DNA from 2 places in the Paenibacillus sp. URB8-2 genome. Region 1 is predicted to be linked to the other one. Evidence: predicted binding sites of a transcription regulator. Region 1 holds the regulator's gene; the other holds the start of a gene.
The links. Region 1 encodes NrdR, which represses ribonucleotide reductase genes. Its sites were predicted from a motif close to AACACNATATATNGTGTT; they were not measured.
Positions count from the first base shown of each region.

Region 1 (4,422 bases):
AAGTCGTTTCGCCTCATATCGCTTCCCTGTTCGGGGCGGTCATCATACTTCTGATGGGCTGCTGGTCATTGGTACAGTTGGTGATGCAGAAGGATGAAGAGACGCCGTTCGAGGAGGCCGGTTCGGGACCTGGCGCAGAAGAGAGTGAAAGATACCCGGCATTGACGGATGAACAACCGGAAGCGGAGCCGGAGAAATCGGCGGTATTTTCCCTTGAGTTTCGCAGGCTGGGGATTGTCGTTCAAATTTTGCGAACTCCGTCTTCGGCTGATATGGATAAATCGGGCAGTATCTCATCAATAGAAGCGTTCTTGTTGGGCATTGCTCTTTCCCTTGACGCTTTCGGAGCGGGCCTTGGGGCCGCGCTCCTTGGATTTAATCCGCTCTGGACGTCGCTTGTGATCGCCCTGTTCAGCGGCAGTATCCTGGTTCTTGGACTCAACACAGGACTGCGATATGCCGGAAGCGTCTGGATGAAGCGCGCCTCGGTGCTGCCTGCTCTGCTCTTGATTGCCATAGGAATATTGAAGCTGTTATGAGGTGAAAACATGATTATGGGCTTGACCGGAGGAATTGCCTCCGGAAAAAGCACCGTGTCCGCCATTCTCGCTGAGAAAGGGGCAAAGGTCGTTGACGCCGACGCCATTGCACGGGAGGTCATGCTCCCCGGACACGAGGTGCTGGCCGCCGTTGCGAAGCATTTTGGCGAGGGGATACTGCTCCCCGACGAGACGCTCAACCGCTCCAAGCTGGGAGACATTGTATTCCGCGATCCTGAGGCCTTGAAGGCTCTGAATGAACTGACCCATCCGGCAATCCGCCGGATCACCCGGGAACGGATGCAGGCACTGGAGAAGGAAGCGCCCGAACGCCTGGTTATAGCTGATATCCCCCTGCTCTTCGAATCGGGGCAGGAGGATATGTTTGAGCGAATTTTGGTCGTCTATGCGCCGCGTGAAATACAGCTTGAGCGTCTGATGAAACGAAACGGAATGACACGGGAGCAAGCAGAAGCCCGGCTTGACTCCCAAATGGATATTGAGCTGAAGCGCACCAAAGCCGATTATATCATCAATAACAGCGGGGATGTGGCCGACACCGAGCGGCAGATCGCCGTTTTGTGGGACAGGCTGGGTCTGCCATGCTGAAATGGCTTCGTAAAAAAAGAGTTCTGCTGCTGCTATTTCTCGGCTTCACCGCCATTCTGTTCCTTAGCACCAACTGGATGTCCTGGTTCTATCCGATTTATTATAAGGAAGAAATCCGCAAGCACAGCTCCACGTATACGGTTGACCCTTATCTTATTGCGGCAATCATTCGGGTGGAGACGAACTACAAGACCGGACGCGAGTCGAGAAAGGGAGCAATAGGACTCATGCAGCTGATGCCGGATACGGCCAAATGGGCTCTGGAACAGGCCAAGCTCCCTGACGTCTCGATGAAACGGCTCAAGAATGAGCCTTCCGCTAATATCGAGCTGGGGGCCTGGTACCTGCATACCTTGTCTGGGGAGTTTGACGGGAACCGTACGGCGGTCATTGCGGCCTATAATGCCGGACCCGGCAAGGTGCAGCGCTGGCTTAAGGAAGGCTCATGGAACGGAAGCGAAGACGATATCAAAAATATTCCGTTTGGTGAAACCCGCCACTATGTACAGCGTGTCATTTATTATTACAATCAGTACACGGAGATCTACGGGGACGTTTTTTAGCGGCTGCCGTGCACGAGAAAAGAAGTGCCGACAGGCCGCTTCGGACCGTTCAGCACTTCTTCGGCAAGCTTAATGTGGGCAGATTATTGGAATTGACCTGCCAGTTGTTGTTCAGCCAGAGTTACAAGACGTTTCGTGATGTAACCTCCGATCGAACCGTTTTCGTAAGAAGTTTTATTGCCTTGATATCCATCAGGAGAAAGAGTGATACCAAGTTCTTGGGCAACTTCATATTTCAGTTGCTCCAATGCAGCATTGGCTCTTGGTACGATAAGGTTATTGGAGCTGGAGCTACCATTGCTTGATTGGGCCATTTCTGTTCACCTCCTATCGGTTGGTAACTGTATTATGTGCCGGACTTGCCACATTCATTACTCATAATTAAAGGTGTTTTCTGGAAAAATAATAACCAAAACCTTTGCAAAGGAAGTGATCAGATCATGAAATGCCCATACTGCGATCATACCAACACCAAAGTGCTCGATTCACGTCCAGCCAATGAAAATAAATCGATCCGCCGCAGGCGCGAGTGCGAGCGGTGCAGCCGGCGCTTCACCACATTTGAGATGGTGGAGGAGACTCCGCTGATCGTCATTAAAAAGGACGGCAGCCGCGAAGAGTTCAGCCGCGACAAAATACTGCGCGGCCTGATCCGCGCCTGCGAAAAACGCCCGGTATCCGTCGAACGGCTTGAAGTGATCGTCTCCGAGGTCGAGAAATCGCTGCGCGGCATTGCTGTAGCCGAGGTAGATAGCCAGCAGATCGGCGAACTTGTAATGGAGCAGCTCTATCCGGTGGATGAGGTCGCCTACGTCCGCTTCGCGTCCGTGTACCGCCAGTTCAAAGACATCAATATGTTTATGAAGGAACTGAAGGCGCTCCTGTCCAAAAATCCTTCGGAGACGGACGGACTGTAAGCCCAGGCTCTACAGTTTGTCCGCTCCGTATTCTCCTTACTCCACAGGATTACAATCCGGTACTTTCCGACTGAATGTTATTTTAAAATAACTGTTGACACACGTCCGATAATTTTATATGATATAGAAGTCGGCTGCGAGACATGATTAAGCGGAAGACACTAAGAAGCCGATTCATACATATCGGAATTCGATACATGGGGCCTTAGCTCAGCTGGGAGAGCGCATCGCTGGCAGCGATGAGGTCAGGGGTTCGATCCCCCTAGGCTCCACCATATATTTTATACATGGACTCTTAGCTCAGTTGGTAGAGCAGTAGACTCTTAATCTATTTGTCCAGGGTTCGAGCCCCTGAGAGTCCATACAGAAAGAACGGCAGAGATGCCGTTCTTTTGCTGTTTTTAATTGCTCAACCTTTAAAGGATATCGTGTATAATAAAGTGTAAAATAAGAATGACCTTATAGGATTGAGGATTGCCTATGTGAAGCAGCTTTTCTTCATGGTATAATTAATAATTATAAATATAACTGCGGGTGGGGTGGAGAACATGATTGCGACTGAGTTCAAAAAATATCTTACCGGTATGGACGAATACATTAAAAAGTTGCGTGAAGAACCTAAGGAGAAGTCGTTGAAATTTCTAATGGAGGCAGGTATCGTGGATAAGGAAGGTAAACTGATGCCACAGTATAAGGAGCAATAATGTATTCTAACTTGCCGAATTTTATTTTAGGGTTTCATGGATGTGATAATACCGTAGCAGAGAGAATACTACTGCATAACGACCAGATGCGGCCGAGCGACAACGACTACGATTGGCTAGGTCCAGGGATTTATTTTTGGGAGAACAACCCACAACGGGCATTAGCGTATGCCCAAATGTTAAAGGATAAGCCACATCGAGTAAAAAATCCTATTCATGAACCGGCTTCAATTGGGGCCATTTTGGATTTAGGACATTGTTTGAATTTATTAGAGCAAAACTCTTTAGATGTGCTAAAACGGGGATATGAAATTTTACAATTAAAAATGAATAATTTAGGGACAACTTTACCTGTAAACAAATTTGGACAAGGAAATGAGAGTGAAGACTTACTTCTGCGCTTTCTTGACTGTGCGGTCATTCAGGCTGTTCACGAGTACAATAAGGAAAATAATCAAAGACCTTACGATACAGTCAGAGGTGTCTTTTTCGAAGGGAAAGATCTTTACCCCGGAGCTGGTTTTAGAGAAAGAAACCATATTCAAGTCTGTGTGATTAATCCTAATTGTATTAAAGGCTATTTTAAACCTATGAATCCTTCAAATGGATATGAAATACCATAGTTGTTCCTGCAAAGCCACTTCCTTCTGGATGGCTTTTTATTTAGGCTTTAGCCAGTTGAGTGCGTGAAACGCGCGAAACAAAAAACCACCCGCTATGCGGGTGGAGGGATCAAGGGTTTGACCAACAAGAGGGAGTAGAAATTTTAGAAGGTCATATGATGCCAGATGACGTACACATGCTGGTAGCCATTCCGCCAAAGATATCAGTGTCATCATTCATGGGATATCTAAAAGGGGAAAGTTCGCTAATGATCTTTGAGAAGCATGCCCAATTAAAGTATAAATATGGGAATTGAAAATTTTGGGCAGAAGGATATTATGTGAGTACAGTGGGTTTGAATGAAGCAACCGTAATTACACTGCCTGAACAGATTTGTGGTCAGGCTAGCGTCTTTAGGCGCAGTTTGGCAACAGGGGGTTATACCCCAAGAGCAAACCACCCGCCCAACGGGTGGTTTTGATTTTGG
Region 1 is NZ_AP023239.1:2,169,671-2,174,092, forward strand. It holds gene PUR_RS09840 (manganese efflux pump) at 1-539, shown strand, start outside; gene coaE (dephospho-CoA kinase) at 549-1,148, shown strand; gene PUR_RS09850 (lytic transglycosylase domain-containing protein) at 1,145-1,711, shown strand; gene PUR_RS09855 (alpha/beta-type small acid-soluble spore protein) at 1,795-2,025, opposite strand; gene nrdR (transcriptional regulator NrdR) at 2,152-2,628, shown strand; tRNA gene PUR_RS09865 (tRNA-Ala) at 2,828-2,903, shown strand; tRNA gene PUR_RS09870 (tRNA-Lys) at 2,918-2,990, shown strand; gene PUR_RS09875 (hypothetical protein) at 3,177-3,332, shown strand; gene PUR_RS09880 (hypothetical protein) at 3,332-3,955, shown strand; partial or broken gene tnpA (IS200/IS605 family transposase) at 4,078-4,248, shown strand.

Region 2 (4,422 bases), 260 kb from region 1:
CATGCGCCGGCGATTTTTCAATGACCTGACATTCTGTCGCTTCCAAGTAGTCCATTACATGCTTCTGCACCTGCTGGGGGGTCATGGTCATGGCGCGGCCTCGCTTTCATTAAGCATTCCGTCCTTCAGATCGGCCAGCGTCTGGCCGAGATTATCCACTTTGCTGCGGATTTCTTCGTTGCTTCCGGCTTCAAGCATGATTTTGTAGAGGCTTTTTTCCAGCGACTCTTTCTTCTCGAAGCGTTCCAGAATCGTATCCAGACCGCCGATTACCGTCTCGAACAGATTAATCTTCTCATGCAGCAGATGCAGGATATGCTCCTCGATCGTTCCGTTGGTGGAGAGGTTGTGGATGACGACATCGTTCTGCTGGCCCAGCCGGTGCACCCGGCCGATCCGCTGCTCGACCCGCATCGGATTCCACGGAAGATCGAAATTGACCATATGGTGGCAGAATTGCAGATTGATTCCCTCGCCGCCCGCTTCGGTGGCAATCATCACCTGGGCGCGGCCGCGGAACAGGTCCATCATCCAGTCTTTTTTGCCGCGGTTCATGCCGCCGGAATAAGGGACGGATTGGATGCCGTGCTCGCGAAAGTATTGCAGCAAATATTCCTGCGTCGCCCGGTACTCGGTGAATACAATTACTTTTTCGTTCATCTCTTGGATGAGCGAGATGGTCTTCTCCGCCTTGGTGTTCGCCTTTACTGTCCGGATCAACTGAAGGAGCTCGATCATCCGGTCACGGCGCGGCGAGTCCTCGGGCAGCTTTTTCGTCAAATTGACCAGGGTTACGAACACCGCGTCCCGGCTGCTGCACACCTCCCGCTGCAAGGTGACAAGCGACAGCATGCTCCTTAAATTGCCGCCCGATTCCTGATATTGATCTTTGACAAAAGAGGTAACGCCGTCATATAATGTTTGTTCTTCGGGTGAAAGAGTAAGCGGGACATTTCGCACTTTCCGCTTCGTAAAGGTCACCGGTCCTTCGCCCCTGCGGTTGCGGATCATGACCTTGGACAGCTCGCCCCGGAGCTGATCTTCGTTCTTGGCTACGCGCTTGTCCACAACGAAATTGGCGGCAAAATCCCCCTGATTTCCAAGCTGGCCCGGCTTCAGCAGGGTAATGAGATTGAACAGCTCGCCCAGATCGTTCTGGACCGGGGTGGCGGTGAGGAGCAGGCAGTATTTTTTGCGGAGCTGCTGGACAAATTGGTAGTTGGTCGTCTTCTTGTTCTTCAGCTTGTGGGCTTCGTCGATGATAAGCATGTCGTATTCGTCCGAGATCAGCCGGTCCTTGTGGGGACCGCGCTTGGCCGTATCCATGGACGCGACGACGATGTCGTTGTCCCAGGAGTAGGCTTTTTTTTGCGCCACGGCCGATATGCCGAACTTGGTGTTCAGCTCGCGTACCCACTGCAGCACCAGCGATGCGGGAACAAGAATTAGCACTTTGGAGACCAGCCCGCGCACCAGATATTCTTTCAGCACCAGGCCCGCTTCGATCGTCTTGCCGAGGCCGACCTCGTCCGCCAGAATCGCGCGTCCCGACATTTCAAACAGCACTTTGCGCGCCGTGTCGATTTGATGGGGGAGCGGCGACAACGATGACAGATGCTTCATGCACTGCAGTTCCTCGAAGCTTTCCACCAGGCCGGAGGCCTCGCCTTCCATTGCCAGCCGCGACAACCTCCAGTCGCCCCAGGGGCCGCCTTTGTCCAATCGGGACTCCAGATCTTTCAGCCATTCACGTTCGAAGGAGATAGGCACGGGGAGCGCGAAATCCTGACCTTGTTCTTGCTCCGTGTTATTGCGGGGTACCTGAGTCATGAGAGCTGTCTCCTCCTGCGAGCCTAAAGTTTAAAATCTCAGAAAGTATAAACTCCGGTGATTGTTCGATTTCTGGGTAAACGCACGGTGCCATAAGACGCCGTTAGGCGTTTATCCATGCATAGTGAATTGTATAAGTAGTATGCGCGCAAAAGAGAGAATTCATAACTGCTATTTTTCGAGTCAGCCTTTAAGAACGAGAGAAACAGGGAGAAAATACGGGATGTTGCCGTGATTTTTCGGCATGGGCAGCGGTATTTCGCCAAAGACTCTTTCTACAATATATGGTATAGTTTAAAGGCTGCTTCACACAATATATTGTGACAAATGCAGTGGAAGCCGTTTTAATCCGGAATGACGCGGTTATTTGTAATTGACAAGATGAACTTCCGGCTGGGACGGCAAAGCCGCCATAGGGTGGCAGGGAAGCTCATGTTGTGGGTGACAAAATGGAAACCCGCCTGACACATACATCGGAATATTAATCATACTTACGGGAGGTTGTTTATATTGAGTACAGTGGAGCGCAAGCAGCAGCTGGAGGGGCTAAGCGAGAAAATCTTTTTGGACCGCTACGCCTGGAAGGACGCCGACACAAACAATGCCAAGGTGGGGGACGTGGTGCTGGTCCTGACGAAGGACGATCCGAAGTTCCCTACCAAGGAAGTGGGGGAAATCGTGGAGCGCAGCGGCAAGACCGTAACGGTCAAGACCCGCCGGGGCGAACTGGTGCAGTCCGACGTGGAGAAGCTGACGCTCAATATTGAAAAAACACCGGAAGAAATGTGGGACCGCCTGGCGGGAGCGATGGCTTCCGTTGAGAAGACGCCGGAGCTGCAGCGCGAATGGACGGATAAATTCCGCAGCATTCTGGATGACTGGAAGCTCGTTCCAGGGGGGCGGATCGCGGCCGGAGCGGGAGCGAGCGATGAGCTGACGCTGTTCAACTGCTATGTCGTGCCTTCGCCAAAAGACAGCCGGGGCGGCATCATGGAAACTTTGTCCGAAATGACGGAAATTATGGCACGCGGCGGCGGGGTCGGCATCAACCTGTCTTCGCTGCGCCCGCGCCGCGCCGTAGTCAAAGGCGTTAACGGTTCTTCCAGCGGAGCGGTATCCTGGGGCGGACTGTTCAGTTACACGACAGGTCTAATCGAGCAGGGCGGAAGCCGCCGTGGGGCGCTGATGCTGATGATCAACGACTGGCATCCGGACGTGGCCGATTTCATTACCGTCAAGCAGACGATGGGTCAAGTAACGAACGCCAACCTGTCGGTATGCGTCAGCAACGGCTTTATGAAGGCGGTCAAAGAGGATCTCGACTGGGATCTTGTATTCCCGGATACGACAGAGCCGGATTACAATGAAGTCTGGGATGGCGACCTCGATAAATGGAAGGCTGCCGGCCGCAAGGTCAATCATTACCGTACCGTAAAAGCACGGGATATCTGGCATACCATCATTGAATCCGCATGGAAATCGGCCGAGCCGGGCGTCGTCTTCATGGAATATTACAACCAGATGTCCAACAGCTGGTACTTCAACCCAATCATTTGTACGAATCCTTGCGGCGAGCAGGGGCTGCCCGGCTGGGGCGTCTGCAACTTGTCCGCGATCAACCTCTCCAAGTTCTACGACGCGGAGAAGCATGATGTGGCTTGGGACGATCTCGCTACGACGACCCGCTATTCCGTGCGCTTCCTGGACAATGTCATCGACAAGACGCCGTACCATTTCCCGGAGAACGAAGCCAATCAGAAAAAAGAGCGCCGCGTAGGCCTCGGAACGATGGGTCTGGCCGAGCTGATGATCAAGCTGAACGTCCGCTACGGCAGCCCTGAATCGCTGGAATTTCTGGACAAGCTGTATGGCTTCATGGCCCGCGAAGCTTATCTGGCTTCTTCCGGGATCGCGGCGGAAAAAGGTTCTTTCCAGGCATTCGACGCTGAGAAGTATGAGCTGAGTGGCTTTATGAAAAATATGACCGAGGTGTACCCCGAGGTCGGCGAAGCCATCTCGAAGCAAGGGATGCGCAACGTTACGGTTATAACCCAAGCGCCGACAGGCAGCACGGGCACGATGGTCGGCACATCGACCGGCATCGAGCCGTACTTTGCCTTCAAATATTTCCGTCAAAGCCGCCTAGGCTTCGACGAGCAATTCGTACCGATTGCAGAGGAGTATCTTGAGGCTCATCCGGGCGAAGAACTGCCGGACTATTTCGTAACTTCGATGGACCTGTCCGCCAAGGATCATATCCGCGTACAGGCTGCCATTCAGCGCTGGGTGGACAGCTCCATTTCCAAGACGGCGAACTGCCCGAACGACTTTACGGTGGAAGAAACGAAAGAACTGTACGAATTGGCCTTCGACCTCGGCTGCAAAGGCGTCACGATCTACCGCGACGGCAGCCGCGATACGCAGGTGCTGCAAACGGAGAAGAAGGAGGACAAGAAAGACGCTTCGCTGAAGGAGACGGCTGCTCCGGCGGTTGAGGCTGATGCGGCTGTTCCAGCGGTCGAAGCAGTACAGGCTTCAGCGACGGCATCTTCTTCCGACTCCGCAGCTACGTCTTCCGCTCAGGCAGGCAGC
Region 2 is NZ_AP023239.1:2,433,579-2,438,000, forward strand. It holds gene PUR_RS11085 (YqhG family protein) at 1-91, opposite strand, end outside; gene PUR_RS11095 (DEAD/DEAH box helicase) at 88-1,830, opposite strand; gene PUR_RS11100 (adenosylcobalamin-dependent ribonucleoside-diphosphate reductase) at 2,341-4,422, shown strand, end outside.
Region 2: the regulator NrdR is predicted to act here: its motif matches at 2,138-2,155, upstream of PUR_RS11100 (adenosylcobalamin-dependent ribonucleoside-diphosphate reductase).